3 regions of the Streptomyces sp. P6-2-1 genome follow, and region 1 is predicted to be linked to each of the others. Evidence: riboswitches for the same ligand, from Rfam matches in the RefSeq annotation. Region 1 holds a riboswitch; each other region holds the start of a gene.

The links. Region 1 has a riboswitch for cobalamin ahead of ACQYWQ_RS05290 (cobalamin biosynthesis protein). Riboswitches for the same ligand answer to the same signal wherever they lie in the genome.
Region 2: linked by a shared signal. The riboswitch ahead of metE (5-methyltetrahydropteroyltriglutamate--homocysteine S-methyltransferase) and the one ahead of ACQYWQ_RS05290 (cobalamin biosynthesis protein) in region 1 are both predicted to bind cobalamin.
Region 3: linked by a shared signal. The riboswitch ahead of ACQYWQ_RS21380 (ribonucleoside-diphosphate reductase subunit alpha) and the one ahead of ACQYWQ_RS05290 (cobalamin biosynthesis protein) in region 1 are both predicted to bind cobalamin.

The regions. Positions count from the first base shown of each region.
Region 1 covers NZ_CP192513.1:1,182,776-1,193,030, reverse strand. The annotation lists gene ACQYWQ_RS05300 (putative cobaltochelatase) at 1-1,464, opposite strand, end outside; gene ACQYWQ_RS05295 (cobyric acid synthase) at 1,548-3,062, opposite strand; gene ACQYWQ_RS05290 (cobalamin biosynthesis protein) at 3,059-4,018, opposite strand; cobalamin riboswitch at 4,131-4,262, opposite strand; gene ACQYWQ_RS05285 (hypothetical protein) at 4,416-4,691, opposite strand; gene ACQYWQ_RS05280 (inorganic phosphate transporter) at 4,703-6,007, opposite strand; gene ACQYWQ_RS05275 (lysozyme) at 6,221-6,949, opposite strand; gene ACQYWQ_RS05270 (class II aldolase/adducin family protein) at 7,090-7,782, shown strand; gene ACQYWQ_RS05265 (alpha/beta hydrolase) at 8,501-9,640, shown strand; gene ACQYWQ_RS05260 (DUF4331 family protein) at 9,757-10,255, shown strand, end outside.
Region 2 covers NZ_CP192513.1:6,814,698-6,824,952, forward strand. The annotation lists gene prpB (methylisocitrate lyase) at 1-838, shown strand, start outside; gene ACQYWQ_RS28710 (bifunctional 2-methylcitrate synthase/citrate synthase) at 959-2,089, shown strand; gene metE (5-methyltetrahydropteroyltriglutamate--homocysteine S-methyltransferase) at 2,182-4,497, opposite strand; cobalamin riboswitch at 4,646-4,861, opposite strand; gene ACQYWQ_RS28720 (winged helix-turn-helix transcriptional regulator) at 4,965-5,507, opposite strand; gene ACQYWQ_RS28725 (MFS transporter) at 5,650-7,128, shown strand; gene ACQYWQ_RS28730 (phosphotransferase family protein) at 7,226-7,963, shown strand; gene ACQYWQ_RS28735 (ABC transporter ATP-binding protein) at 8,090-8,944, opposite strand; gene ACQYWQ_RS28740 (FecCD family ABC transporter permease) at 8,953-10,113, opposite strand; gene ACQYWQ_RS28745 (FecCD family ABC transporter permease) at 10,110-10,255, opposite strand, start outside.
Region 3 covers NZ_CP192513.1:4,976,187-4,986,441, reverse strand. The annotation lists gene ACQYWQ_RS21400 (extracellular solute-binding protein) at 1-61, opposite strand, end outside; gene ACQYWQ_RS21395 (GntR family transcriptional regulator) at 512-1,309, shown strand; gene ACQYWQ_RS21390 (DUF3311 domain-containing protein) at 1,518-1,808, shown strand; gene mctP (monocarboxylate uptake permease MctP) at 1,805-3,433, shown strand; cobalamin riboswitch at 3,750-3,870, shown strand; gene ACQYWQ_RS21380 (ribonucleoside-diphosphate reductase subunit alpha) at 4,008-6,395, shown strand; gene ACQYWQ_RS21375 (ribonucleotide-diphosphate reductase subunit beta) at 6,395-7,429, shown strand; gene ACQYWQ_RS21370 (cytochrome P450) at 7,497-8,879, opposite strand; gene ACQYWQ_RS21365 (terpene synthase family protein) at 8,876-9,877, opposite strand.

The DNA.
Region 1 (10,255 bases):
GCGCGCCCTCTGGTACGGCGCCGCGGCGCGGACCGTCGCCGCGAGGTGCAGCGAGCCGAGCGCGCCGCCGCGCGGGCGGTACGAGCCCGTCGTCCTGCCGTGCGCGGTCCGCGCCCGCGACCGGCGCCCCGCGGCGCCCTCACCGAGCCCGGGAACGCTCAGCTTCTTGGTACGGAAGGGTGCGGAGGCGGGAGCGGCGGGCTGCTCAGCCGCGCCCGCCGCGCCTTTTCCCTCGGCGTCCGAGGGGGACGCGGGGGCCGAGGGCGCCGTGGGGCCGGTGGGCGCGTCGCCGCCGGGTGCCTCGGAGGGGCCGTCCTCGCTCCCTCCGGTACGGTCCCGGCCCGTGCGGTCATCGGGACCCCCGCCCTGCGGCGGGACACCGCCCCCGCCGCCCGGCCCGTCCGGCCCGTCACCGTCCCCCGGCCCCTCCGGCTCCTCCTCCGGCCCCGCGTTCTCCTCAAGGACCTCGTCGAGCTTGTCCTCGTCGAGCCCGGGCGCGTCGAAGGGGTTGCGGCGGCCGCGGTGCGGGAGCGCGAGCAGCGCCGCCCGGCGCACGTCCTCGGCGAGCACGGTGTCGCGGCGCGCCCAGGCGGCGAGCGCGGTCGCCGTACGGGCCATGACGAGGTCGGCGCGCATGCCGTCCACCTCGAAGGCGGCGCACGTCGCGGCGATCTGGCGCAGCGCGGTGTCGCCGAGCACGACGCGGGGCAGCAGCGCCCGGGCCTCGGCGATACGGGTGCGCAGGGCCGCCTCGTCCTCGGCGAAGCGCGCGGCGAACGCCGCGGGATCGTCCTCGTACGCCATGCGGCGCCGTACGACCTCGACGCGCTCGTCCGTCTCGCGCGAGGCGGCGACCTCGACGGTCAGCCCGAAGCGGTCCAGGAGCTGGGGGCGCAGCTCGCCCTCCTCGGGGTTCATCGTCCCGACGAGCAGGAACCGCGCCGCGTGCCGTACGGAGACGCCTTCGCGCTCGACGGACGAGACCCCCATCGCCGCGGCGTCGAGGAGAAGGTCCACGAGGTGGTCGCCGAGGAGGTTGACCTCATCGACGTAGAGGATGCCGCGATGCGCCGCGGCGAGGAGCCCCGGCTCGAAGGCCTTGACGCCCTCGGCGAGCGCCCGCTCGATGTCGAGCGCGCCGATGAGCCTGTCCTCGGAGGCCCCGACGGGCAGCTCGACCATCCGCGCGGGGCGCGGCGCGCCCGCACCCGTGTGCGGCCCGTCGGGGCACCGGGGATCGGGAGCCGCCGGATCGCAGGAGAAGCGGCACCCCGCCACGACGTCGACCGCGGGCAACAGCGCGGTGAGCGCCCGCACGGCGGTGGACTTGGCGGTCCCCTTCTCGCCGCGCACGAGCACGCCGCCCACGCGGGCGGAGACGGCGTTGAGCAGCAGGGCGAGCCGCAGATCGTCCTGCCCGACGAGCGCGGTGAAGGGATAGGGATGGTCGGGGGTGTGGGTCATGGGGGTCTTCCTTCCAAGCGGCGTCACGAATGGGGCCCCTCCGGGGAGCGGGGAGCGGAATCCTGGGCCGGAGCCCCGGGAGGTCACCCGGGTGCCCCCGGCGGCACGAAGGGCAGGCCCGGCGGAGCCCCCCGCTCGATCAGCCGCAGCAGCGCCGCGGTGTCCGCGTGTTCCTCGATCAGGTCGGCCAGCCCCTCCAGCTGCTCCTCGCGCAACGCCCCGAACTCCGTGTCGGGCGCGGGAACGAAGCGCCGCCCCGCCTGCGCGGCGACCCTCCGCAGGAAGGCACGCCGGAAGCCGTCGCTCTCCAGGGAGCCGTGCCAGTGCGTCCCCCACACGGCGCCCACCCGGCAGCCGTCCAGGAACGGCTCGTCGCCGCCCCGCACCTGCGCGATCCCGTGATGGATCTCGTACCCGTCCACGGCCTCGCCGAGCGCCGTCCCGGAGGGCCTGGCCAGCGTCTTCTCGCGCGCGAACCGCACCCGTACCGGCAGCAGCCCGAGCCCCGGCACGGTCCCCGCCCGCGACTCCACGTCGTCCTCGATCAGCTCCCCGAGCAGCTGGAACCCGCCGCAGATCCCCAGCACGGGCCGCCCTTCGGCCGCCCTCGTGGCGAGCGCGTCGGCGAGGCCCCGCTCCCGCAGCCACGCGAGCGCCCGCACCGTGCCGCGCGTCCCCGGTACGACCACGAGGTCCGCGTCCACGAGGTCCTGCGCCCGGTCCACGAACCGCACGACGACGCCGGGTTCGGCGGCGAGCGCGTCCACGTCGGTGAAGTTCGACATGAGCGGTACGGCGCACACGGCGACCCGCAGCACCTCGTCCCCACAGGGCTCGGCGAGCCGCGACTCGCGCACCGCGCCCCGCAGCGAGACGGCCATGCCGTCCTCCTCGTCGATGCCGAGCCCCGGCCTGAAGGGCAGCACCCCGAAGGTGTCGCGGCCCGTCAGGTCCCGCAGCATCCGCAGGCCCGGTGCGAGCAGCGAGACGTCACCGCGGAACTTGTTGACGAGGTACCCGGCCACGAGCGCCTGGTCCTCCGCCGAGAGCAGCGCCGTCGTCCCGAAGAACGAGGCGAAGACCCCGCCCCTGTCGATGTCCCCGACGACCACGACGGGCAGCCGCGCGGCCCGCGCGATCCCCATGTTGACGAGGTCGGTACGGCGCAGGTTGATCTCCGCCGGGCTCCCCGCGCCCTCGCAGATCACGGCGTCGTACGTGCGCCGCAGCTCCGCGAGGCAGTCCACGACCGTCCCGAACAGCTCCGACTGCTTCCCGCCGTGGTAGCCGCGCGCGCTCAGCTCGCCGAGCGGCTTCCCGAGCAGCACGACCTGGCTGGAGCGCTCCCCGCCCGGCTTGAGCAGCACCGGGTTCATGAGCGCGCTCGGCTCGACGCGCGCGGCCTGCGCCTGCATCGCCTGCGCGCGGCCGATCTCGGCGCCGTCCCGCGTGACGAAGGAGTTGAGGGACATGTTCTGCCCCTTGAAGGGCGCGACGCTCACCCCTCGCCGTACGAGCCACCGGCAGATCCCGGCCGTGACGACACTCTTGCCCGCGTCGGAGGTCGTGCCCGCGACGAGCAGCCCGCCCCCGGTCACCGCGCACGCCCGGGGACGTACCGCGACACGAGGAGCCGCGCGGCGACGCACACCCCGAGGGCCGCCCACGTCACGCGGCGCGAGAGCCGTACGGCCCGCTCCACGTCCGGCACGGCGACGGCCCGCCCGCGCCGCGCGTTGAGCACCGGCCTGTGCTCGACCCGCCCCCCGTACGACAGCGTGCCGCCGAGCCGCACCCCGAGCGCGCCCGCGAAGGCCGCCTCGACGGGGCCCGCGTTGGGGCTCGGGTGCCGGTGCGCGTCCTCGCGCACCGCGGCGAGCGCGGCACGCGGCCCGCCGCCCGCGAGCGCGGCGAGCCCTGCGGTGAGGCGCGCGCCGGGGAAGCCCATGAGGTCGTCGAGCCGCGCGGCCGACCAGCCGAAGCGCAGGTACCGCAGCGACTTGTGGCCCACCATCGCGTCGAGCGTGTTGACGGCACGGAAGGCGAGGAGCCCCGGCACCCCGCCGAGCGCGCCCCACACGAGCGCCCCGACGACCGCGTCCGAGGTGTTCTCGGCGACGGACTCGACGACGGCGCGCGCGATCCCCTCCGCGTCGAGGTGGCGCGGATCGCGCCCGCACAGGTGCGGAAGGCGCTCGCGCGCGGCGGCGAGGTCTCCGGCTTCGAGCGCGGCGGCGAGCGCCCGCCCCTCGCGCGCGAGCGAGGTACCGCCCACGACGGTCCAGGTCACGAGCGCGGTGAGCGCGGCGGAAGCGACGGGAGAGCGGCGCGCCGCGGCACGGGACACGACGGCCCCGAGCGCGGTGGCGCCGCCCGCGCACAGCAGCGTGTGCAGGGCGCCCGCGCCCCGGTGGTCGCGCCACAGCGCCTTCTCCGCGAGGCCCGCGAGGCGCCCGTAGACGGCCACGGGGTGAGCGCGGCGCGGGTCGCCGAAGAGGGAGTCGCCGAGCAGACCGGCGGTGGCGCCGACCGCGAAAACACGTCCGGCAGGCATGGCGTCAGTCCGCCGTCACGCCTCGCGGGGGGGACAGGAGGGCTGGCGGGTGCGCACTGCGGCGGATGCCGGGCATGAGGGGTGTCCTACTCTCAGGGTCCGCGCCCTGGTACGACGTGATTCGGCGCCGGGAGTTCCTGACTTACGGGGATCACTCCCCGCTCACAGTGGCGGGACCGCGCCGGATTCGCACCGGTACTTCCTCCACAGCCGCCGAAATGGCCCCGGCAGTGCATCACGCCCCGAGACCGGGCGTCAACTCGCACTTGACGCAAGAGGGGCATACCGGCCGGGCCGGGACGCCGGGTCCCCGCGCCTCCTCCGCCGCCCCGGCACGCGAAAGCCCCGCGCCGCCCCCTGCCGGGAAACCGCGCGGGGCCCGTGCCGCCGCTCCGTCTCAGCCCACGATCACGTAGATCCCGAAGGCGACCGCGGCGAGGCACACCCCGAAGCACGCGTACGCGCCGAGCCGGGCGAGCAGCGCCCGGCCGCCCGCGCCCGTACCGCCGCCCGTCCCCGTACCGCCGCCCGCGCCCGCGCCGCCGTCCTCCGCCGTCGCCGCCGAGGCACGCGAGAGGCCCGCGATGCCGAGGGCGAAGGCGCCGACGAGGCCCACCGTGACGAGCAGGCTCACGCCGAAGACGGAGCCGAGTGCCGCCCAGTCGATATTCATGCGGGTTCCTTTCAGGCCGCGGTGCCGGAGCCCGCGGTGTGGCGCGGGGCCTCGGCCGTCGTCGGCGGGGCGGGGAGTTCCGCCGTGAGCGGGGGGTGGGCCGTGGTCAGCGCGTCCGGCGCCACGGCCGCCGTCGGCTGGAGCGGCACCGTGAGCGTCCCCGCGGGCGGCGGCGCGACCGAGGCGAGTGCCTGCGTGACGATCCCGGCGGGTTCGGCCTCGCCGGTCACGTCGTGGTGGCTCACCGGCTGGCGCCGCGACAGTACGTAGATCGTCGCCGCGCCCGCGAGGAGCAGCACCCCGGTGAGCGCGACGCCCCACGTGCCCTGCCGGGTCAGGAATTCGGCGCCCGCGCCCACGAGCGCGGCGGCGGGCAGCGTGAGCACCCAGGCGATGGCCATCCGCCCGGCCGTCGACCACCGCACCGTGCCGCCCTTGCGCCCGAGCCCCGCGCCCATCACCGAGCCGGAGCACGCCTGGGTCGTGGAGAGCGAGAAACCGAGGTGCGAGGAGGCGAGGATGACGGTCGCCGCGCCGGTCTGCGAGGCGAAGCCCTGCGGCGGCGCGAGATCGGTGAGCCCGGTGCCCATCGTGCGGATGATGCGCCAGCCGCCGAGGTACGTGCCGAGCGCGATCGCGCACCCGGCCGAGAGGATCACCCACACCGGCGGGTTGGAGCCGGGCTTGAGCACGTCGCCGGTGACGAGGGCGAGCGTGATGATGCCCATCGTCTTCTGCGCGTCATTGGTCCCGTGCGCGAGCGAGACGAGCCCGGCGGAGGCGATCTGCCCCACCTTGTAGCCCTTCGCGCCGGTCTTCTCGTCGACCTTGCGGGTCAGCCGGTACGTCAGCCGGGTCGCCGCGAAAGCGGCGAGACCCGCGACGACGGGCGCCGCCACGGCCGGGATCACGATCTTGGTGACGATCGTGCCGCCATTGACGCTGGAGAAGCCCGCCGACATCACGGCGGCCCCGATGAGCCCGCCGAAGAGGGCGTGCGAGGAGCTGGAGGGCAGGCCCAGCAGCCATGTGAGGAGGTTCCACAGGATCGCGCCGACGAGCGCCGCGAAGATCACTTCCGTCCTGAGCCCGGACTCGTCGACGATTCCCCCCGAGATCGTCTTGGCGACCTCCACCGAGAGGAAGGCACCCACGAGGTTGAGCGCCGCGGACATCGCCACGGCCGTCTTGGGCTTGAGGGCGCCGGTGGAGATGGTCGTTGCCATCGCGTTGGCGGTGTCGTGGAAACCGTTCGTGAAATCGAACACGAGAGCGGTGACGATCACGATCCCGAGGAGAAGCGTGATGTGTTCCATTTACCCAGGCTTCTGTTGGACGTCAATGTCACGCCGAACGTAAGCAATCCGAGTGAACGGAAGATGAACTGGGGCGGGCGCTGTGGTGACTCGAACCGGAGCGCGCCGGCCCGGGCGCGGCGCACGGGCCGCGCCCGGACCCCTGGACGCGCCCCGCCGGGTTCCGCTTGCGCCCCGCGCACCTGCCGCGGCCGCTCCCTCGCGGCGCGCCGCTCACCCGTCCGTGAAGCGCTCCAGATCCCCCTCGGACCCGTTGAACACGTTCTGATCCCCGGGCAGCGGCCCCTTCACCGCGTACTGCCACACCGTCCAGTACCTCCACCCCGCGGGCAGTTGCCCCGGGTCGTCCGCCCAGTTCGCGAGCCACAGCGGGTGCGTGGCGGCGAAGGCGGTACTGCGCCCGGTACAGGTGTCCCACCAGTGCGCGCTCGTGTAGATCAGCGGCCGCCGCCCGGTCAGCCGCAGCGTCTCGTCACTGAAGTCGCTGATCCACGCGCGCATCTTCTGCTTGCTGATCCCGTAGCACTTGTGCGCGCTGTTGTACGGGTTCGCCTCCAGGTCGAGGGCGGGCGGCAGCGTCCGCCCGTCGGGCCGCCAGCCGCCCCCGTTGCGCACGAAGAAGGCGGCCTGCTCGGTGCCGGAGGAGCGGTCGGGCAGCGCGAAGTGGTACGCGCCGCGCAACAGCCCCGCCTTCGCCGCGCCGTCGTACTGCTCGCGGAAGGTGGGGCTGCGGTACGTCGTCGACTCGGTCGCCTTCACGTACGTGAACCGCGCGCCCGCGGCGCGCGCCTTGGCGAAGTCCACCTTCTCCTGGTGCGCGGAGACGTCGTGCCCGTGCGGCCCCGCGGGCCCGGCGGCGAGTGCGGGGGTCGCGGAGAGCGCCACGGCGGCGAGGACGGCCGGGCCGAGCAGGGCGGAACGGGTGCGGCGAAGACGCTTCATGTGGCCCCCGGTGACGAGAGGACGAACGGAAATTCCGGCGAGCGTAACGGCTTATCGGTATACAAAGCGGGAAATAAGCTCGTGATTTGCCGCACTCATCCGTTCGTGTCCGCGCCGGAGCGGCTGCGAGGATGACGGACATGACACGGACCCCGTCACCTGGGACCCGCGCCGCGTGGGCGGAACTGCTCGCCACGGCGCGCCGCAGCGTCACCGACGGACTCGTCACCGGCACCTCGGGCAACCTCTCGGTACGGGTCCATGACCCCGCGCTCGGCACGCTGATCCTCGTCACACCGACGGGCGTCCCGTACGAGGCGCTGGGCGCGGACGACCTGGTGGCCGTCGACCCGGCGGGCCATCAGGTCATCGGCACTTTGCGCCCGACGAGCGAACTCCCGCTCCACCTGGCCGTCCACCAGGACCGCCCGGAGGCCAAGGCCGTGGTCCACACGCACGCGGTCCACGCGACGGCGGCCTCGCTCCTGGTGGACGAGGTCCCTCCCGTCCACTACGTCACCGCCCTGTTCGGCGGCCCCGTCCGCGTCGCCCCGTACGCCCGCTACGGCACCGCGGCCCTCGCCGAGGCGGTCCGCACGGCCCTGACCGGCCGCACCGCCTGCCTCCTCGCCCACCACGGCACCCTCACCCTCGCCCCCGACCTCGCCACGGCCTACGCGCGCACCACGCAGCTCGACTGGCTCTGCCACCTCTGGCTGACGGCCGCCGCACTCCCCGGCCGCACCCCCCGCGTCCTGTCCCCGCAGGAGCTGACCGAGGCGGCCGGCGCACTGAGCGGCTACGGGCAGCCGAGCGCCGGGCCGGGGGACTGACGCCCTTCCCGCGGAGGACGGGGGCCCGGGGCCGGGGACCGGGAGCGTCCGGGCGGGCGCGGGTACGGCTTCCCGGCGGGGGCCGTGCGGGCTTCCCGGCGGGGCCGTGCGGTGCGCCGCGGGGTGTTCCCGGTGGGCGGCGTCTGGTGCGTGGGCGGCGTCTGGTGCGTGGGCGGCGTCTGGTGTGTGCGGGGTCCGAGGCCCGTGCGGGTTCCGGGGCCGGTGCGGTGATGCCGCCGGGCCGGGGTGCCCCGCCCCCGTTCTCCGCACGGTCGCCACTGCGCCGCACGGGCGCACTGCCCGCCCCCGGCGGGAGGAGCGGCCGAGAAGGGGAAGACGCCTGGAAGGCGCTCCCACACCGTGGTGCCCGGAGAGGAATCGTCCCGTGCCGCAACCGAGCCGTACCGGCCTGCCCCGCGTCCCCGCCCCGCACCACCTCAGCCGTCACCTCACCCGCCGCCTCCCCGCCCGCCTCCGCCTGGTCGTCGTCGCCCGGCACCTCCCCGTGGTCGGCCCCGCCCTCACCGCCCGCAGGCTCCTGCGCCTCGCGCGCCTGGCCCGCCGCCACCGCCCCGCCCGGCGCCGCCCCGCGAAGGGCTGGCGCCCCGCGTCCCCGCCCCGCCCGGCCGGAACGCACGCCCGCCCGGCGGCCGCGCCCCCCTCACCCACCCGCGGCCGTCCGGTGGCCGGGTCACGGGGGCGGGCGGAGACTGGCGGGGTGCGCACCGTGAAGACCACCGCCCAAGCGACCGCGGCGGCACTGACCGCCCTCCTCGGCGCAGGTGCCGCGGCCGTCGCCGCCGGGCGCCTGGCGGGCGAGGCGGGCCTGCGCCCCCGCCCGGGCCGCCCCCTGCCGACCGAGCCGAAACTCACCGTGCACACGGCGACCGCCGACCGCATCACGCTGACCCGCGCCCTCGCCTCGCTCCGCCCCGGCGTCTACGGCCTCGCGGGCGAGGACGGCAGGCACGCCGCGGTCGGCGGGGTGCTGGAGGCCGAGGCGCACAGGGCCGACACGGTGGTACGTGAACTGCTCGACGGCGAGGGGGAGTTCACACCAGGCACGCATGCGCGACTCACCCCCCAGGTGTACACGGGCACCCCGCGGACGGCCCTCGGCCTCGCCTACGAGGACGTCGAGATCCCTGGCCTGCCGGGCGCGCTGCCCGCCTGGTTCGTCCCCGCGGCGCGCGCGACGTGGGTGATCGCCGCGCACGGACTCGGCACGACACGGGAACACGCCCTCGTGCTCATGGACTTCCTGCACCGGCAGCAGTTCCCCGTGCTCGACCTGTCCTACCGCGGCGACCCGGGTGCCCCGGCCGCCGCCGGCGCGCTGTCGCGGTTCGGCGCCGAGGAGTGGCAGGACCTCGAAGCGGCCGTGCGGTGGGCGGTGCGGCACGGGGCCCGCCGGGTCGTCCTGCTCGGCTGGTCCACGGGTGCCGCGATGGCGCTGCGCGTGGCCGCACGCTCGGAGCACCGCGAGCGCATCGCCGGCCTGGTCCTCGACTCACCGGTCCTGAGCTGGCAGTACGCGCTCGAAGGGCTCGCCAGGGCCCGCCGTACCCCCGGCTTCGTACTGCCCCTCGCCGTGCGGGCGGCGCAGGGCCGCGCGGGCCTGCCCGCGGAACGGGTCGACAGGGCGGCCGACCCGCACGCCCTGCGGGTCCCGGTCTTCCTCGCCCAGAGCGAGGACGACGCCCTCGCCCCGTACCCCCTGGCCCGCGCCTTCGCGCGCTCGCGCCCCGACCTGATCGTGACCCACACGGTCGACAAGGCCCCGCACGGCGCCGTCTGGAACCGCGACCCGAAGTCCTACGAGGAATCCCTCCGCCGCTTCCTGACCCCCCTCATGTGAACCCCGTCATGTGAACCCCGGGCCGGATGCGCGCCCCCTGGCCGGGCCGCGTCCGCCCGGTCACGACCGCTCCCGCGCGTTCCGTCGCGACGCCGTTGCACGAAAGCGAGCAGGCCTTGTCCCATCACCTCGATTCCCCCCTCGCACGCCAGGATCCCCGCCTGGACATCACCGACCTGTACGTGTTCCGCGGCGAGACGGGCACGGTGCTCGTCCTCGACCACAGCCACTCCGCCGCGGGCGAGGACATCCCCAGGGGGCCGCACCCCGAGGGCAGGTACGAGTTCAAGATCGACACGGACGGGGACGCCGTCGAGGAGGTCGCCTACCGCTTCACCTTCGCCGAGGCCGACACGGAGGGCGTCCAGCGCTACGAGGTGCGCCGGCTGGACGGCGCGGAGGCCCACGACGACTCCGCGGAGGGCACGGTGATCGCCCGGGGCCGCACCGGCGAGACGGTGGACCTGCCCGGCGGCGGCCGGGCCTGGGTCGGCAAGGCGGGCGATCCCTTCTGGATCGAGCCGGACGTCCTCCACCAGGTCGGCCACGCCTTCCAGGACGGCACGAAGGCCGACCTCTCCGGCTGGGACCCGGCGAAGGCCACGAACGCCTTCG
Region 2 (10,255 bases), 5.6 Mb from region 1:
CCTGCTCCAGATGCCGGGCGCGATCAACCCGCTCTCGGCGAAGCTCATCGAGGACACGGGCTTCGAGGCCGCGTACCTCTCGGGCGCGGTGCTCGCGGCCGACCTCGGGCTGCCGGACATCGGCCTGACGACGGTCACCGAGATCGCCGCGCGCGCCCAGCAGACCACGCGCGCCACCGACCTCCCCGTCCTCATCGACGCCGACACCGGCTTCGGCGAGCCGATGAACGCCGCGCGCACCGTCCAGCTCCTGGAGGACGCCGGGCTCGCCGGGCTCCACCTGGAGGACCAGGTCAACCCCAAGCGCTGCGGGCACCTCGACGGCAAGTCCGTCGTCGAGCGCGACACGATGAGCCGCCGTGTCCGCGCCGCCGTCGACGCGCGCCGCGACCCGGACTTCCTCCTCATGGCCCGCACCGACGCGCGCGCCATCGAGGGCCTGGACGCCGCGATCGACCGCGCCAAGGCGTACGTCGACGCGGGCGCCGACGCGATCTTCCCCGAAGCGCTCGCGAACGAGGCCGAGTTCGAGGCGTTCCGCAAGGCCGTGGACGTCCCCCTGCTCGCCAACATGACCGAGTTCGGCAAGGGCAGGCTGCTCACCGCGCGCACCCTCGAAGACCTCGGCTACAACATCGCGCTCTACCCCGTGACGTTCCTGCGGCTCGCGATGGGCGCGGTCGAGGACGGGCTGCGCACCGTCAAGGCGGAGGGCACGCAGGAATCGCTGCTGCCCAAGATGCAGACGCGCTCCCGGCTGTACGAACTCCTCGACTACGAGGCGTACGCGTCCTTCGACTCGGCGGTCTTCGACTTCACGCTCCCGCCGGACGCCTGAGCCCCCAGGCCCGCGCGGCCCGCCGTCCCGGGCGCCGGACACCCACCGGCGCCCGGGCCCCGGCCCCGTACCACCCCGTACGCACCCCGGCACCCGACATCCCTCCCGGAGGCACCACCCATGACCAGCACCCCGGAGATCCACCGCGGCCTCGCCGGCGTCTACGCCGACACCACCGAGATCTCCACCGTCATCCAGGAGACCAACTCCCTCACCTACCGCGGCTACGCGGTCCAGGACCTCGCGGAGCACCACTCCTTCGAGGCCGTCGCCTACCTGCTGTGGCACGGCGAACTGCCCGACGCCACGCAGCTCGCGGAGTTCGAGGCCGCCGAGCGCGCCCTGCGCCCCCTCAACCGCACCGAGTCCGAACTGCTCGCCCGGCTGCCCGAGACGTGTCACCCGATGGACGTCCTGCGCACCGCCGTGAGCCTCTTCGGCGCCGAGGACCCGCGCGAGGACGACAACAGCGAAGAGGCGAACCTCGCGAAGTCGCTCTCGCTCTTCGCGAAGCTCCCCACCGTCGTCGCTGCCCACCAGCGCCGCCGCCGGGGTCTCGACCCGATCGCCCCTGACCCGAAGCTCGGCTACGCCGAGAACTTCTTCCACATGTGCTTCGGCGAGGTACCGGACAAGGAGGTCGTGCGCTGCTTCGAGATCTCCCTCACGCTCTACGCCGAGCACAGCTTCAACGCCTCGACCTTCACCGCGCGCGTCATCACCTCGACGCTCTCGGACCTCTACAGCGCGGTCACCGGGGCGATCGGCGCGCTCAAGGGCCCCCTGCACGGCGGCGCCAACGAGGCCGTGATGGACATGCTCGACGAGGTGCGCGACCCGGCCGACGCCGCGCGCTGGCTCGACCAGGCGCTCGCCGAGAAGCGCAAGATCATGGGCTTCGGGCACCGCGTCTACAAGAACGGCGACTCCCGCGTCCCGATCATGCAGGGCGCGCTCGACCGCCTCGTCGCGCAGAGCGACAACCCCGAGGCCCCGCGCCTGGACAAGCTCCACGCGGCGCTGCGCGAGGCGATGTTCGAGCGCAAGCAGATCCACCCGAACCTGGACTACCCGGCCGGTCTCGCCTACCACCTCATGGGCTTCGACACCCCGGTCTTCACGCCCCTCTTCGTGATGAGCCGCGTCACCGGGTGGACCGCGCACATCATCGAGCAGCTCTCGCACAACTCGCTGATCCGCCCGCTCGCCTCCTACGACGGCGTGGCGCAGCGCGAGGTGCCCAAGGGCTGAGCGGCCCCCGCCGGGCGGTGACGGGGAGGTCCCGCCCGGCGGGTACGAGGCAGGGGCGGGGCGCCTTCACGGGCCCCGCCCCTGCCCGTGCCTCAGCCGTCCAGTTCACCCCGTACCGTGCGGGCGGCGGCGACCAGGTTCTCCAGTGAGGCCCTCGTCTCCGCCCACCCGCGCGTCTTCAGGCCGCAGTCGGGATTGACCCACAGGCGCCCGGCCGGGATCGCCTTGAGCCCCGTGCGCAGCAGTGTCGCGACCTCCTCGGCGCCGGGGACGCGCGGCGAGTGGATGTCGTAGACGCCGGGGCCCGCCTCGCGGGGGTAGCCGTGCGCGGCGAGTTCCCGCGCGACCGCCATGTGCGAGCGGGCCGCCTCCAGGCTGATGACGTCGGCGTCGAGGTCGTCGATGGCGTCCACGACGTCGCCGAACTCGGCGTAGCACATGTGCGTGTGCACCTGCGTGGCCGCTTCGACGCCGCTCGTCGTGAGCCGGAACGCCTCGGTGGCCCAGCCGAGATAGGCGCCGTGCGCCTCGGCGCGCAGCGGCAGCGTCTCGCGCAGCGCGGGCTCGTCGACCTGGATGACGCGCGTGCCCGCCGCCTCCAGGTCCCTCACCTCGTCCCTGAGGGCGAGCGCGACCTGCCGCGCCGTCTCGGCGAGCGGCTGGTCGTCCCGCACGAAGGACCAGGCGAGCATGGTCACGGGCCCGGTCAGCATGCCCTTGACCGGCTTCGCCGTGAGGGACTGCGCGTACGTCGTCCAGCGCATCGTCATCGGCGCCGGGCGCGAGACGTCGCCCGCGAGCACCGGCGGGCGCACGTACCGCGTCCCGTAGGACTGCACCCAGCCGTGGCGCGTGGCGAGGTACCCGGTGAGCTGTTCGGCGAAGTACTGGACCATGTCGTTGCGTTCGGGCTCGCCGTGCACGAGGACGTCGAGCCCGGTCTCCTCCTGGAAGGAGATCACCTGCCGGATCTCGTCCTCGATGCGCTTCTCGTACCCGGCCCTGTCGACGCGCCCCGCGCGCAGGTCCGCACGGGCCGCGCGGAGCGCGCCGGTCTGCGGGAAGGACCCGATCGTCGTGGTGGGCAGCGGCGGCAGGGCGAGGTGCGCGCGCTGGGCGGCGGCGCGTTCCTCGTACGGGGCCGAGCGGCGCGCGTCGGACCCGGTGACGGCCGCCGCGCGGGCGCGGACCGCCGGGTCACGGGTGAGCGGGGAGGCGGCGCGCGAGGCGAGCGCGGCGCGGTTGGCGGCGAGTCCGGGGGCGACCGCGTCCGTGCCGTGGGTCAGGGCCTTGGCGAGCGTCGCGAGTTCCGCGGTCTTCTGGCGGGCGAAGGCGAGCCAGCGCAGGACCTCCGGCTCGATGTCCTTCTCGCGCGCGGCGTCGAGCGGGACGTGGAGCAGCGAGCAGGAAGCGGCGACGTCCACGTGGTCCGCGAGACCGAGGAGGGTGCCGAGCGTCGCGAGGGCCTTCTCCAGGTCGCAGGTCCAGATGTTGCGCCCGTCCACGACCCCGGCGACGAGCCGCTTGCCGGGGAGGCCGCCCGCGGCGGCGAGCGCGTCGAGATTCGCGGCCGCCGCTCCCGTGAAGTCGAGCGCGAGCCCCTCCACAGGGGCCTGCGCGAGCACGGGCAGCGCGTCCCCGAGCCGGTCGAAATAGCTCGCGACGAGCAGTTCCGGGCGGTCGGAGCGGCCGCCGAGGAAGGCGTAGGCCCGTTCGGCGGCGGCGAGTTCGGCGGGGGTGCGGTCCTGGACGAGCGCGGGCTCGTCGAGCTGGACCCACTCCGCGCCGGCCGCGCGCAGGTCGGCGAGGACCTCCTCATACACGGGAAGGAGCCGGTCCAGGAGGCTCAGCGGAGCGAAGCCCGGCTCGGTGCCGGGCGCGGGCTTGGCGAGCAGCAGGTACGTGACCGGGCCGACGAGGACCGGCCGGGCGCGCAGCCCGAGCGCGAGCGCCTCGCGCAGCTCGCCGACCTGCTTCGCCGAGTCGGCGGCGAACACGGAGTCGGGGCTCAGCTCCGGTACGAGGTAGTGGTAGTTGGTGTCGAACCACTTCGTCATTTCCAGCGGCGCGACGCCCTGCGTGCCGCGCGCCATCGCGAAGTAGCCGTCGAGCGCGTCGGCGGCGAAGGCGGCGCGGTGGCGGGCGGGGACCGCGCCCACCATGACGCTCGTGTCGAGCACGTGGTCGTAGAGCGAGAAGTCGCCCGTGGGGACTTCGTCGGCCCCGTCCGAGGCGAGCTGTCGCCAGGCGGTGGCGCGCAGCTCACGTGCGGTGTCCTGGAGGCGCGCGGCGTCCACGCGGCCCTTCCAGTACCCCTCGACCGCCTTCTTCAGCTCCCGGCCGGGGCCCTGACGGGGGTAGCCGTACACGGTGGCGCGTGCTGCCGCGGCTGCGGACTTCGGTGTCACGGAGATCTCCTTCGCGAGATGAATCCCTGAGATCCCGGGTGTCCACGGGGTGCGAAGGAACGACGAAGCGGGCGGGACCTGTCGCGCTCCGCCCACTGTGCACGCCGACCCGCCCACGAGGTCACCGGGATGTCCGGGCGCGCTTCGGCACGCGCCCGGGCGACTGGCAGGTCTTCGGACTCGCGGGCACGCCCTCGTCGGAGGACACCTACTGGCCGTCGCTTCCCGGGTCCGTACGGACCCAGTGCGTATGACGGCGGTCGTTCCCGCTCACCGCTGCGGGGCAGTCCCGGATTCCCACCGGGTTCCCTCTTGCGACGCTCCCGCCTGGCGGGCGGGGCGAACCAGCTGCTGCGGGCAGTGTAGGGGGTGTGGGGGAGCGGGCGGCAGGGGTTTCAGGGAGTGGACCCTTCGGCAGCCGGCGTGGCGGTGACTTCGCGCGCCCGGGGCGCGGACTCCGCGGGGGCTCAGCCCTTCGCCGTGATCCCGGTCGTGTCGACCGGTTCGAGGATGCGGCGGCGGCACAGCAGGACGCGGCTCACCGGGTCGGTGGGATCGGGGTCGAGCCCAGGGCCGGGGAGCATGTCGACGTCGGTGGGCGCGGGGAACATGGCGCAGTGCGGGCACGTGCCCTGGGGGGTGAGCGGGGTGTCGCACGCCGCGTGCCGGAACTCGCGCAGCGGCCGGGAGCCGCCGAACTCGGTGCGGCCCCACACGCCGAGCCCGTACAGGACGAGCCACAGGCTCTCGCCGCGCGGCGTCAGCACGTATTCCTCGCGGGGCGGGGACTCCTGGTAACGGCGCTTGACGAGGATGCCGTCCCCGGTGAGGGACTGGAGGCGGGCGGCGAGGACGGCGCGCGGGACACCGAGGTGCACGAGGAAGTCGTTGTAGCGCCGTACCCCGTAGAAGGCGTCGCGGATGATCAGGATCGTCCACCGCTCGCCGATGATCTCCAGCGCGCGGGCGATGGAGCACTCCTGCCGCGCGTAGTCCTTGCCGAGAGCCATGCGGCCCACGATACCCGTTAGTCGGTTCGGTGAGCGAACCTACTGTGCTACGTTCGATCCGTTCAAGGTTCAGTTAATGAACTCATGGGGTGGCGGGCGGCGGCGACAAGCTCCCCCGCGCCCACAGGCCGGGAGGACGGGCATGGGGAGCGGTACGGACGAGACGACGAGGAAGGGACCCGTCCTCGGGGCACGGGAGCGCCCGCCCACCGGGGCCACGCACGTGACGGGACGGGGCGTCCTCGTCCTGACGACGGTCGCGACGATCCTCGCGATGATGAACTACACAGGTCCCCTCGTGACGGTCCCCGCCACCGTCGCGGACCTCGGGACGGGCGTCTCGGCGCAGTCGTGGCTGCTCAACGGCACCCCGCTGGGGCTCGCGGCCGTGCTGCTCGTGGCGGGATCGCTCGCGGACGACCTGGGGCGGCGGCGGATGTTCACGGTGGGCGTCGTGGCGCTCGGCGTGACGACGGGACTTGGGGCGCTCGCCCCTTCGACGGCGCTGTTCACCGTGGCGCGGGTCGCGCAGGGCGCGGCGAGCGCGGTGGTTCTCACGAGCAGCCTCGGCCTCATCGCCCACGCCTTCCCCGGCGGGGCGGCACGGGTCAGGGCCACCGGGGTGTGGGGCGCGGGGGTGAGCGCGGGCATCGCGCTGGGGCCGCTGCTCTTCGGCGCCTTCGGGCCGCTCGCGACGGCCTCGTGGGCCCGGGGGTTGCGCGGGGCCGAGTGGCGTGCGGGGTACGTGGTCCTCGCGGTCCTGATCCTGCTGATCGCCACGCTCCTGCGGGGGCGGCTCCCCGAGTGGCGCACGCCGCGCGCCGGGCGCCCCGACGTGACAGGGGCGGTGGTGCTCGGCGCCGCGGCGGTGGCGCTGCTCGCCGGGCTCACGTGGGGGCGGGACGGCTGGGGCGCGGTACGGGTGTGGGTGCTGCTCGGCGCGGCGCTCGTGCTCGCCGCGGTCTTCCTCGCCGTCGAGCGGCATGCCCCCGCGCCGCTGCTCGCGCCGGGGCTGCTGCGGCAGCGGCGCTTCCTCGGCGCGACGGCGGGCGGCCTGTTCACCGGGCTCGCGGTGCTCGGCTTCTTCAGCTACCTGCCCACCCTCATGCAACAGGCCCTCGGTATGGGCCCGTTCACGGTCTCGCTGCTCAGCGGGGTGTGGGCGGGTACGGCGCTCCTCGTCGCCCTCCAGGCGCGCCGCCTCACCGGGCGGGTCACCGCGCCGCGCCAACTGGCCGCCGGTTTCCTCCTGTCGGCCATCGGCGTCGCGACCCTGTGGAACGGTCTCGCCCCCGGCTCCACGTGGAAGGGCCTCGTCGTCGGCCTCGTCGTCGCGGGCGCGGGCAGCGGTCTCCTGAACGCGGCCCTGCCCCTCGTCTCGGTCGAGAGCGTGCCGCCCGCGCGCGCGGCGATGGGCTCGGGCGCCAACAACACGGCCCGTTACCTGGGCGCGTCGACCGGCGTGGCGCTCTCGGTCGCCGTCTCCACGACGGCCCACGCCGCCACCGTGCGCGAGGCCCTGGCGGAGGGCGCCAACCGCGCCTCACTGGTGTCGATCGCGCTGTCGGTGGTCGGGGCGGTCGTGGTGCTGGCGCTGGGCGGCGGAAGCCGCAAGGCGTGACGGCGGCCCCCGCGGGCCCGGTGTGCGCGTGCCCGCGTCGACGCGCACACCCGGGCAGGGGGCAGCGAGACCGCCGGGCGTCCGGGAGACTGGGGGCATGGATGAGGTCGAAGTCGTCGTCGCCCACTCCGCGCGCGCGACCCTGCGCGTGGGAGACGTGTTCCTGAAGGTGGACGGCGACCCGTCGCGCACGGACCGCGAGGTCGAGGCGATGCGCCTGGCGCCGGTCCCGACCCCGGAGGTCCTGTGGCGCAGGCCGCCCGTGCTCGCGCTGGCCGCGGTACGCGGGACGGCGCTCGCCCGCCTCGGGGAGCCGTCCACCGCGTCGCCCGCCGCGTGGGCGGCGGCCGGGGCTGCCGTCCGGCGGCTGCACGAAGCGCCGTTGCCGCCGTGGCGGGGGCGTGACGGCGAGGACCTGGCGGCCGAGCTGGACAAGGAGTGCGCGGCGCTCGTGTCCGGCGGGATGCTGCCCGCCGCGCTCGTCGCCCGGGGACGCGCCGTCGCCGAGGCCGTGTTCCGGCCGTGGACCCCGGTGTTCACGCACGGCGACCTACAGAGCGCGCACGTGTTCACCGAGGGCGACACCCTCACGGGTGTCATCGACTGGTCGGAGTCGGGCCCCGGTGACGCCCTGTGCGACCTCGCCGTCCTGACGTTCGGTCATGAGGAACACCTCGGCGACGTCGTGGCGGGTTACGGCGGTGACGTCGACGTCGCCGTGGTCCGCGCCTGGTGGTCGATGCGGAGCCTCCTCGCGGTGCGGTGGCTCGTCGCCCACGGCTTCGACCCGTACGCGCCCGGCTGCGAGGTCGACGTGCTGAGCGCGGGGGCGTGACACCGGGCGCGTGGCGTGCCGTGACGCCGGGCGCGTGGCGTGCCCTGCGGTGATGCCGGGCGGGTGGCGTGCCGGGGTCCGGGGCGGGTCCGCGGCGGGTCCGGGGCGGTACGGCGTCCGCGGCGCTCACCGCGCTCTCGGCACCACCACCGGCGCGCCGTCGCCCGGCGCGTGGAGGATGTCGGCGTCCAGGCCGTAGACCTCCTTGACCAACTCCTCGTCCACGACGGCGGCCGGGGCGCCCTCGGCCACGACACGGCCGTCCTTCATCGCGATCAGGAGGTCCGCGCTGCGGGCCGCCGCCGAGAGGTCGTGGAGGACCATGACGACCGTACGGCCCGCGGCGGCGACCTCGCGGACGAGGCGCAGGACGTCCACGACATGGCCCGGGTCGAGCGCCGAGGTCGGCTCGTCGAGCAGGACGAGCGGGGTGTCCTGGGCGAGGACCATCGCGAGCCAGCAGCGCTGGCGCTGGCCGCCCGAGAGCCGGTCGAGGCGCTCCCCTGCGAGATCGAGCGTCCCCGTCGCTTCGAGCGCGGTCCGCACCGCGTCCTCGTCGGCGCGCGACCACTGCCGCAGGAGCCCCTGGTGCGGGTGGCGTCCGTACCGTACGAGCCCCGCCACCGTCACCGCCTCGGGCGCGCGCGGGGACTGCGGGAGCAGCGCGACGCGCCGGGCCGCGCGGCGGCGGTCGAGCGCCCACAGGTCCGCTCCACCGGCGTGGACCGTACCGGCCTCGGCGGGGTGCAGGCGGGCGACCGCGCGCAACAGGGTCGATTTGCCGCAGCCGTTGGGCCCGACGATCGCGGCGACGTGCCCCGCGGGCACCGTGAGGCCGACGTCACGGACGACGGGGCGGCCCGGGTAGCCCGCGCGCAGGCCGCTGATCGCGAGGCCGGGGGGCCGCTCGGCGGTGGAGGCCGCGGCGGTCGTCTCGGCGGCGGCTCCGCTGGCCGCGTCGGGGGTCAGGGGGGCTGTCATGCGGGCGGTCACGCCTTTCCGGAGGTGCGGCCCCGGTCCTGGCGGAGCAGGACCCAGAGCAGGAAGGGGCCGCCGAGCACGCTCGTGACGACCCCGGCGGGTATTTCCACGGGCGCCACGACCCGGCCGAGCGCGTCGGCGGTCGCGACGAGCGAAGCCCCGGTGAGGGCGGCGCCCGTGACGGGCACGCGGGTCGGCCCGGCGAGCCGTGAGGCGAGCACGGGAGCGGCGAGTGCGACGAAGCCGATCGGCCCGCCGACCCCCACGGCGACCCCGGCGAGCCCCACCGCCACGCCGAGCGCGGCGGCGCGCACGCGGCGCGGGTCGGCACCGAGCGCGGTCGCCGTGTCGTCGTCGAAGCGCAGCAACTGGAGCCGGTGCCCCGCCGCGAGCGCGAGCGGGAGCAGCACGGCGAGGAGCACGAGGAGCGGGCCGCCCACCGCCCAGTCGCGGCCGTTGAGACTGCCCACGGTCCACAGGAACACGCCGCCCGCCGTCGCCTGGTTCTGGCGGGACATCACGAGGTCGCTCACCGCGCCGACGAACGTCGACACACCGATGCCCGTGACGAGCAGCCGGTACCCGGCGGCACCGGCGCCGCCCGCGCACAGCACGACGAGCGCGGCCGCAGCGGCCGCGCCGAGCGGCCCGAGCCACCAGGCGCCGAGCATCCCGGTCGTGGACCCGGCGACCGAGGCGACCACCGCGGCCGTCGCGCCCTCGTTGACCCCTACGAGGTCGGGCGTGGCGAGACGGTTGCCCGCGAGCGTCTGCGTGAGGCACCCGGCGACGCCCAGCGCGGCCCCGACGAGCAGCCCCACCACGATCCTGGGCAGCCGGAACTCCCGCACCACCATGACCCCCGCCGCGTCCCCCGTCCCGAAGAGTCCCCGCAGGCTCTCCCCGGCGCTCATCCCGGTCGAACTCGCGAGCACGGCGAGGCACACGACGCCGAGCAGCACGGGCCCGAGACACAGGGCGAGGAGGAGGGACCGGCGCGGGAACAGCCAGGAGAGCGCGCCGGTGCGGAGCACGGCGGAATCGGGCGGGGTGACGGAGGGCCGGGGAGGGGTGGCGGAGGGGCGGAGCGGCCGGGTGCCGGAGGCGCGGTGGGGCGAGGAACCGCCGTTCTCGCGGTCCGGCGGAGCCGCTTGTTCGTCCGTGGTCATGCGGCGCCCGCCGTCGACAGGCGCGGCGAGCGCGCGATCCAGACGAGCAGCGGGCCGCCGACGAAGGCGAGGAGCACGCTCACCGGGGTCTCCCAGGGCCGGATCACCAGCCGGGCCAGGAGGTCGGCGAAGAGCAGGACGT
Region 3 (10,255 bases), 3.8 Mb from region 1:
ACGCCGCGACCGAAGTGATCATCGCGGCCGCACCGATCGCCGCTATGAGCTTGCGCTTCACGCCACCCTCCTCAGGGATTCCAGCAACCCCCCACCCACAGCGACGGCGCACACGAAAGGCAGCACTCGCGGGACTGGGACCTGGTCATTAATGGTGTAGACCAGTACCCCGGAGCTTGGCCTAGACCTTTAGGGGTGTCAAGGGTGTATAAGAGGGGCTGTCCTCTCCGTTACCGGACCGACACCTGTTCCGCGCGCGGAGGCGGCCGCGGGGCCGCACCGTAAGGGCACACGGCGAGCCGTGCCACGATGGGCGGCGCCACACGCACCACCGCACCACACCCGCACAGGCACAGGCACCACACACACGGCACACCCGCACAGGCACCACCGCACCACACACGGCACACCCGCACAGGCAGTACCGCACCACACGCGGTACGGCACGACAAGCACCCAGGAGCGGCCGGCCCCAGCGACGGCCGCCGAGCCGGAGAGGCGAGCGCGAAGAATGGGCACCGACGGGGGCAGGACGCGATCCGGCCCGGACACCAAGGCCGCCGCGACCAAGCCGGGCGCGGGCCCCGTGACGGCCGCGCGCACCGCCCGGGTGCCGAAGTACTACCACCTCAAACGCCACCTCCAGGACATGACGCGCACCCTGCCGCCCGGCAGCCCCGTGCCCCCGGAGCGCGCGCTCGCGGCCGAGTTCGACACCTCCCGTACGACCGTGCGCCAGGCGCTCCAGGAACTCGTCGTCGAGGGCAGGCTCGAACGCATCCAGGGCAAGGGCACCTTCGTCGCCAAGCCGAAGGTCTCGCAGGCGCTGCAACTCACCTCGTACACCGAGGACATGCGCGCCCAGGGCCTGGAACCGACGTCTCAGCTCCTGGACATCGGCTACGTCACCGCCGACGAGCGCCTCGCCGGGCTGCTCGACATCGACACGGGCGGCAGGGTGCTGCGCATCGAGCGGCTGCGGCTCGCGAGCGGCGAGCCGATGGCGATCGAGACGACGCATCTGGCCGCCAAGCGCTTCCCCGCGCTGCGCCGTTCACTCGTCAAGTACACGTCCCTGTACACCGCGCTCGCCGAGGTCTACGACGTGCGGCTCGCCGAGGCCGAGGAGACCATCGAGACCTCGCTCGCGACCCCGCGCGAGGCGTCCCTGCTCGGCACCGACGTCGGCCTGCCGATGCTGCTGCTCTCGCGGCACTCGGTGGACGGGCGCGGGGAGCCGGTGGAGTGGGTGCGCTCCGTCTACCGCGGCGACCGTTATAAGTTCGTGGCCAATCTGCGCCGCCCGTAAGTCCGTTACCTCCCGAAGGACAAAGTCCCCCGCCCGCGCACACGCCAGGACAGCCCGGGCGCGGGCGACTTCCCGAACGCGTCCGCTATGCGGTACAGGGGTGTTGCCTGGCCGGTAACTGCCCTACATTTCCGCCGTCGCGTCGCGTGCGGCGACGCGTGCCCGCGCACACCGAGGTGCGCGGGGAAACGGAGGGGAGCCGAGGGACATGGCACAGGAAGCGGGAAGCACGGCGGAGCCGGGAGGAGGTGGCGAGGCGCTGCCGGTCGTGACCCCTTTGCGGATCGTGGTCGGGCTCTGCCTCGTCGCGCCCTTCGTGGCGATGCTGTGGGTGGGTTCGTACGCGAAGATCGACCCGACCTTCATCGGGATTCCGTTCTTCTACTGGTACCAGATGCTGTGGGTCTTCATCTCCAGCGGGCTGACCTTCCTCGCCTACAAGTTGTGGCAGCACGACCAGCGTGTGCGGCGCGCCCCGCGGGGCGGTGAGGCCAAGTGAAGGACGGTGTCAACGGGATCGCGCTCGCGGTCTTCATCTTCTTCTTCCTCGTCGTCACCGTCATGGGCTTCCTCGCGGCGCGCTGGCGGCGCTCCAGCGAGGAGAGCCTCGACGAATGGGGCCTCGGCGGCCGCTCGTTCGGCACGTGGGTGACCTGGTTCCTGCTCGGCGGCGACCTCTACACCGCGTACACCTTCGTGGCGGTCCCCGCGGCGATCTACGCGGGCGGCGCTGCCGGGTTCTACGCGGTGCCGTACACGATCCTGGTCTACCCGCTCATCTTCACCTTCCTGCCGCGCCTGTGGTCGGTCTCGCACCGGCACGGGTACGTGACGACCTCGGACTTCGTACGGGGCCGCTTCGGCTCGAAGGGGCTCTCGCTCGCCGTCGCGCTCACCGGCATCCTCGCCACGATGCCGTACATCGCGCTGCAACTCGTCGGCATCCAGGCGGTCCTGGACGTCATGGGCGTGGGCGGCAGCGACGGCACCAACTGGTTTGTCAAGGACCTGCCACTCCTGATCGCCTTCGCCGTCCTCGCGGCGTACACGTACTCCTCGGGGCTGCGGGCCCCCGCGCTGATCGCCTTCGTCAAGGACGGACTCATCTACCTCGTCATCGCGGTCGCGATCATCTACATCCCGATCAAGCTCGGTGGCTTCGACGACATCTTCGCGAAGGCCGGTGACGCGCTCTCGCAGAAGAACCCCGCGACAGGACAGCCGAAGGGCGCGCTCGCGCCCGGCGAGGCCGGACAGTGGGGGTACGCGACACTCGCGCTCGGCTCGGCGCTCGCGCTCTTCATGTACCCGCACTCGGTGACGGCGACGCTCTCGTCGAGCAAGCGGAACGTCATCCGGCGCAACACCACGATCCTGCCGCTCTACTCGCTCATGCTGGGGCTCCTCGCGCTCCTCGGCTTCATGGCGATCGCGAGCGGCATCAAGGTGAGCAACGGGCAGCTCGCGATCCCGCAGCTCTTCGAGAACATGTTCCCCGACTGGTTCGCCGGGGTCGCCTTCGCCGCGATCGGCATCGGGGCGCTCGTCCCCGCCGCGATCATGTCGATCGCGGCCGCGAACCTCTTCACGCGCAACATCTACAAGGACTTCCTGAAGCCGGACGCGACGCCCGCGCAGGAGGCGCGGATCTCCAAGCTCGTCTCGCTGCTCGTGAAGGTCGGCGCGCTGATCTTCGTGCTCGGCATGGACAAGACGGTCGCGATCAACTTCCAGCTCCTCGGCGGCATCTGGATTCTCCAGACGCTCCCCGCGCTCGTCGGCGGCCTCTTCACGCGCTGGTTCCACCGCTGGGCGCTGCTCGCGGGCTGGGCGGCCGGGATGGCGTACGGGACCTGGGCGGCCTGGTCGACCTCCTCGCCGACCCAGGACCACTTCGGGGGCTCGTCGAAGGCGATCCCCGGCCTGGGCGAGATCGGGTACATCGGGATGACCGCGATCGTCCTGAACGTCGTCGTGACGGTCGTCCTCACGGTCGTACTGCGGGCCTTCAAGGCGCCGGAGGGCGTGGACGAGACCCAGCCGTCGGACTACGTGGCGGACGCGGGCGACCCCGGCGTGAAGCAGGAGCTTCCCCCGGCGGTCCCGGAGACGGCGGGGCACTGACCTCAGGCGGCGAACGCCGGAGCGGCCGAGAACTTTCGGCCGCTCCGGCGTTCGTGTGCCCGCTGACGGCCCCTCACGTTCCGCGACCGAAAACCGAACACGCGCACCCCTCGATCCGGCCGGTAAAAACTCCGTACGACCCCGCTTGTGGGGTCCCCTCAAGCCATACGATCGACGCCGCCGCCCCCACCGCACCCCGTCACCCCACCGGGCACGAGACGCCTTGTCGGCACCCCACAACCGTTGACCCGCACGTAACACTCCCCGCCCCCGACACAACATCTGGGGCCTCCTTTCCCGCCCGCCCCCCAGATGTATGCTCTTCCTCGCTGTCGGCAGGGGAATCCGGTGCGAGTCCGGGACTGTCCCGCAACGGTGTGCGACGCGCCCCGTGGCGTGTTGCGAGTCCGATGACCTGCCGAAAGCGCGCCGCCGTCCCACCCGGGCGCGGTGCCAGACGTCCGGGCCCCGTGGAATGGGCCGGGGACGTGACGCGGTGTGCCCGAAAGCGCTGCCGTCGTCCCGTCGCCGCCCCGCACCACAGGCCCCCAGCCGAGCGAGGGAGAGCCACCCAGTGACCATCGCGCCAGCAGATCCCGCCTCATCGGTCGCGGCCGAGCAGGACCTTCCCGGGACCGCCTTGTTGCGGACCCTCACGGAACTCACCGCCGATCTCCCCGACACCGACCCCGGCCGGGTCGCCGCCGCCGCCCTGCGCGGCCGCAGCGCCCACGCCGACGAGGCGGAGCTGCGCGAGCTGGCCACCGAGGCCGCCGCCGGGCTCATCTCCGAGGACCCCGCCTACTCCCGGCTCGCCGCGCGCCTGCTGGCCCTCGCGATCGCCGAGGAGGCCGCGGGCCAGGGCGCGAGCGGCTTCGCCGCCTCCGTCGCCGTGGGCCACGACGAGGGCCTGATCGGGGACCGTACGGCCGCGTTCGTCGCCGCGCACGCGGCCCGCCTGGACGCGCTCATCGATCCCGAGGGCGACGACCGCTTCGGCTACTTCGGCCTGCGCACCCTCTACAGCCGCTACCTCCTGCGCCACCCGATCACGCGCAAGGTCATCGAGACCCCGCAGCACTTCCTCCTCCGCGTCGCCGCCGGGCTCGCCGCCGACGACAGCCTCCCGGCCGTCGACGAGGTCGCGAGCCTGTACCGGCTCATGAGCCGCCTGGACTACCTGCCCTCCTCGCCGACGCTCTTCAACTCCGGTACGCGGCACCCGCAGATGTCCTCCTGCTACCTCCTGGACTCGCCGAAGGACGAGCTGGACTCGATCTACGAGCGCTACCTCCAGGTCGCCAGGCTCTCCAAGCACGCGGGCGGCATCGGCATCGCGTACTCCCGCATCCGCTCGCGCGGTTCGCTGATCCGCGGCACCAACGGGCACTCGAACGGCATCGTCCCCTTCCTCAAGACGCTCGACTCCTCCGTCGCCGCCGTCAACCAGGGCGGGCGCCGCAAGGGCGCGGCCGCAGTCTACCTGGAGACGTGGCACTCGGACATCGAGGAGTTCCTGGAGCTGCGCGACAACACGGGCGAGGACCAGCGCCGCACGCACCACCTGAACCTCGCGCACTGGATTCCCGACGAGTTCATGCGCCGCGTCGCCACCGACGCCGCGTGGTCGCTCTTCTCGCCGGCCGACGTGCCCGAGCTGACCGACCTGTGGGGCGAGGAGTTCGAGGCCGCCTACCGTGCCGCCGAGGCGAAGGGCCTGGCCCGCAAGACGATCCCGGCGCGCGAGCTGTACGGCCGCATGATGCGTACCCTCGCGCAGACCGGCCAGGGCTGGATGACCTTCAAGGACCACTCCAACCGCACCGCGAACCAGACCGCCGAGCCCGGCAGCGTCGTGCACTCCTCGAACCTGTGCACCGAGATCATCGAGGTCACCGACGACGGCGAGACCGCCGTGTGCAACCTCGGCTCGATCAACCTCGGCGCCTTCGTCGAGAACGGCGGGATCGACTGGGAGCGCCTCGACGAGACCGTCCGCACGGCCGTCACCTTCCTCGACCGCGTCGTGGACATCAACTTCTACCCGACCGAGCAGGCGGCGAACTCCAACGCCCGCTGGCGTCCCGTCGGCCTCGGTGCGATGGGTCTCCAGGACGTCTTCTTCAAGCTGCGGCTGCCCTTCGACTCGGCCGAGGCGAAGGCCGTGTCGACCCGTATCGCCGAGCGCGTCATGCTCGCCGCGTACGAGGCATCCGCCGACCTCGCCGAGAAGCACGGTCCGGTACCCGCCTGGGAGAAGACCCGCACCGCGCGCGGGGTCCTGCACCCCGACCACTACGACGTGGAGCGGACCTGGCCGGAGCGCTGGGAGGCGCTGCGGGCCCGTATCGCCAAGAGCGGTATGCGCAACTCGCTGCTCCTCGCGATCGCGCCGACCGCGACGATCGCCTCGATCGCGGGCGTCTACGAGTGCGTCGAGCCGCAGGTCTCCAACCTCTTCAAGCGCGAGACGCTCAGCGGTGAGTTCCTCCAGGTCAACGGCTACCTCGTGGAGGACCTGAAGAAGCTCGGCGTGTGGGACGCGCGCACCCGCGAGGCGCTGCGCGAGGCGAACGGCTCGGTCCAGGGCTTCCACTGGATTCCCGAGGACGTCCGCGCGCTGTACCGCACGGCGTGGGAGCTTCCGCAGCGCGGCCTCATCGACATGGCCGCCGAGCGCACCGCGTTCCTCGACCAGAGCCAGTCGCTCAACCTCTTCATGGAGACGCCGACGATCGGCAAACTCTCCTCGATGTACGCGCACGCCTGGAACAAGGGCCTGAAGACGACGTACTACCTGCGCTCGCGGCCCGCGACGCGCATCGCCCGCGCGGCCGGTTCCTCGGCCGCGGAGGCCACCCCCATCCCGGTGCAGTCCAAGCCCGTCGCGCAGAGTGTGCCCGACGCCGAGGCGATCGCCTGCTCCCTGGAGAACCCCGAGTCCTGCGAGGCCTGCCAGTAATGACCGACACCGTTCCCGAGCAGAAGAAGCGCCACCAGAACCTCCTGGACCCCGGTTTCGAGCTGACCCTGCGCCCCATGCGCTACCCGGACTTCTACGAGCGCTACCGGGACGCGATCAAGAACACGTGGACCGTCGAGGAGGTCGACCTCCACTCGGACGTCGCCGACCTCGCGAAGCTCACGCCCGGTGAGCAGCACCTCATCGGCCGTCTCGTGGCGTTCTTCGCGACGGGCGACTCGATCGTGGCGAACAACCTCGTGCTGACGCTGTACAAGCACATCAACTCCCCGGAGGCGCGGCTCTACCTGAGCCGGCAGCTCTTCGAGGAGGCCGTGCACGTGCAGTTCTACCTGACGCTGCTCGACACCTACCTGCCCGACCCGGACGACCGCGCGGCCGCCTTCGCCGCCGTGGAGAACATCCCGTCCATCCGCGAGAAGGCCGAGTTCTGCTTCAAGTGGATCGACGAGGTCGAGAAGATCGACCGCCTGGAGTCGCAGGCCGACCGTCGCCGCTTCCTGCTCAACCTGATCTGCTTCGCGGCGTGCATCGAGGGCCTCTTCTTCTACGGCGCCTTCGCGTACGTGTACTGGTTCCGCTCGCGCGGCCTGCTGCACGGCCTCGCGACCGGCACCAACTGGGTCTTCCGCGACGAGACGATGCACATGAGCTTCGCCTTCGACGTCGTCGACACGGTCCGCAAGGAGGAGCCCGAGCTGTTCGACGACAAGCTGGAGGCCGAGGTCAAGGAGATGCTCGCCGGCGCGGTCGACGCGGAACTCCAGTTCGCGCGCGACCTGTGCGGTGACGGCCTTCCCGGCATGAACACCGAGTCGATGCGCGAGTACCTCCAGTGCGTCGCCGACCAGCGCCTCGTGCGCCTCGGCTTCGCGCCGGTCTACGGCTCCAGCAACCCCTTCTCCTTCATGGAGTTGCAGGGCGTCCAGGAGCTGACGAACTTCTTCGAGCGGCGGCCCTCGGCCTACCAGGTCGCCGTCGAGGGGTCGGTCTCCTTCGACGACGACTTCTAGAAGCGGGTGCCGCGAAGGGGGGCCGGGTTCCGTACGGGACCCGGCCCCCCTTCGCGTGGTCGCCGGCTCAGGCGCGCCGCACGCGGAGCACCGTGGCGCGGGGCTGGAGCGTGATGCCGATGCGCGGGCGCGGGTCGGTGCGCCCGGGGACGGCCTCGACGTGCCAGTGCCTGACCGTGTTGGCGAGGACGAGGGCGAGTTCGGTGAGGCTGTAGATGTCGCCGGGGCACTTGCGGTTGCCGATGCCGAAGGGGATGAAGGCGTGCCGGGGGATGTCGGCGGCGCGTTCGGGGAGCCAGCGGTCCGGGTCGAAGCGGTGCGGCTCGGGGAAGGACCTGGCGTCGTGCTGGAGGGCCCAGGGGCTGTAGAGCACGTCGGTACCGGCAGGGACGCGGTAACCGCCGAGTTCGGTGTCGTTCGCGGCCCTGCGCGTGAATATCCATGCCGCGGGCCGTATCCGCATGGATTCGCTCAGCAGATTCCGGGTGAGGGCGAGTTTCGGAAGATCCTCGAAATCGACGGGGCGGTCCGGCGCGACCGATTCCACTTCCGCGCGCAACCTGCGTTCCCACTCGGGGTGCTGGGCGAGGAGGTGAAAGGTCCAGGCGAGTGTCGCGGCGACATTCTCGGCCGCGGCGACGACAAGGGATACGACGTTGTCGTGAATCTCTTCGTCGGGCAGGGGAGCGCCGTTCTCGTCGGTGGCGTGAAGCAGTACCGAGAGGAGATCGTCGTCGGGCGCGGCGTCGCCGGAATCGTTCGCGCGGGCGTCCCGTACCAACTGCCGCACAAGGGTGTGCAGTTCCGCGAGGGCCGCGTTGAAGCGGCGGTTGGCGGGGGTCGGCAGGCGGTGCAGTGGCCCGAAGGAGAGGACCATCCGCTGGTAGAGGCCGCCGAAGACGGTGTGCAGGGCGTGCGCGATGCGGTCGGCGAGTTCGGTGCCGCGCGCGTCCACCTCCAGGAGGGAGCGCGAGACGATCCGTACGCCGGTGCGGAACATCTCCGCGCCGACGTCGGTGATCTCGCCGTCCCGCCAGGACTCCGCCGTCCGCACCGCCTCCTCGGTCATGACGCGTGCGTAGGAAGCGATGCGGTCGGGGCGGAACGCGGGCTGGATGGTGCGGCGCTGACGGCGGTGGCGGGGGCCGTTGCTCGTCGCGACCCCCTTGCCGAGCAGGATCTCCAGGGTGTCCCACAGCGGCCCGCCGACGGTGAACTCGGGGCGGGTCAGGAGGGTTCCGACGAGGTCGGGGGCGCAGACGGCGAGTACCTGCTTGGGGCCGAGCGCGATCCGTACGATCTCGCCGTGCGCGCGCAGCCCTTCGAGGAAGGGCAGCGGGCCGCGCGCGAGGGCGGGCGCGTGGCCGAGGAGCGGGAGGGCTCCGGCGGCGAGCGGCGCGGTGCGGCCGGTCCCGGCGGGGGGCGCGGTGGGGGGCGTACGCGGGCTCATACGGTGCCCTCCTCCTCGTGCGGGCCGCGCTGGCGGACGACCCTGGGCGACTCGGCGGCGCGCGTGCCCGGGGTGGTGCGCGCCGGTGCGCCGTCCTGGAGATACGGGGGGCGCGCGGGGTCCTCCCACTGTTCGACGCGATAGCGCCCGGATTCGTGGTGGAACCAGTAGACGGACGGAAACCAGTTCCGCATATTGTCCACGCAGGACAGGAGAACGGCCCGCGTCCGCTCGCCCTCGATTCCGCCGCCTTTCGCCAGGGAATCGGCGAGCGCGTGCACTTCTTTTTCCGCCGCGAGAAACTCGGTGACGCGTTCTGCGACTTTCTCGTGCACGACAGAAACGGCTTCGGAGAGTTCCATTCCCTCGTGCCGGATGAGGCTTATCCCGAGGTTGTGGATCTCGTCCCCGGCTATTTCCTTCGGCAGCGAGCAGAGGTCGTTGTACCAGGCGGCGAAATCCTGGCAGGCGAGTCCCGCGGTGCGGTAGGCGGTGTGGCGGCGTACGGCGGCGGGGAGTTCGGCGCCCGCGACGGCTTCGAGGAGGTCGAGCCAGATGTCGTGCGCGAAGGTGAGGCGCCGCAGCTCCAGGTAGGCGGCGACGGTCGGCACGGTACGGTCCAGGCGGTTGCGGAACTCCTGGTCGTAGGCGTCGATGACGGGGCCCATGTGGCGGGCGAAGCGGGCGCGCCAGGTGGGGGGCATGGGCGCGCCCATCCGCAGCAGGCAGTCGGCGAAGGCCGCCACCAGCGGCTCCTCGTGGTGCAGATGGGCGCCGGGCTCGCGCAGGGCCGCGTGCAGGTCCGCGGAGAGGGCGTACCAGGAGGCCGTACGGGCGTGGGCGACGTCCCGGTCGTGCCGGTCGTCCCAGGCGAAGAACCAGCTGCTGAAGTCGGCGATGGCGCCGAGCATCGCGTCGGAGGCGCCGAGGTAGTAGCCCGCGACGAGGTCGGTGTAGCGCAGCTCGTCGGCGAGGGCCTCGGCGGCGGCGGGGGCCATGAGTCGTTTTTCCTGGAGCCACAGCTTCGACTTCACCTGAAGCTTTGGCCAATAATTGTGCAGTCGGCGGGCGAAATCCCTTTCCACTACCGGGAGTTGCAGCGTGGGCGGCACAGGCACCGGCCTGGCGGCGGTGGCCCGGGATGAGATAGCGGGCACGAGCGAACCCCTTTCGGGAGCCGGACGCACGTGCGCCGGGTCCCCGTCTCCCGGCACACGTCACGTCGTAAATCGACAGCGCATTCCATTCAGCCCTACGGAGCGGCGGGAAGGGAATGGATACCGGCGAGGAATCGCTCAGGTGTGCCGACAACCAGCTCGTTTTTGTCCGGAATCCGATCATCTGGAGTTGTCATAGAGCGCCCGCATATGCCCCAC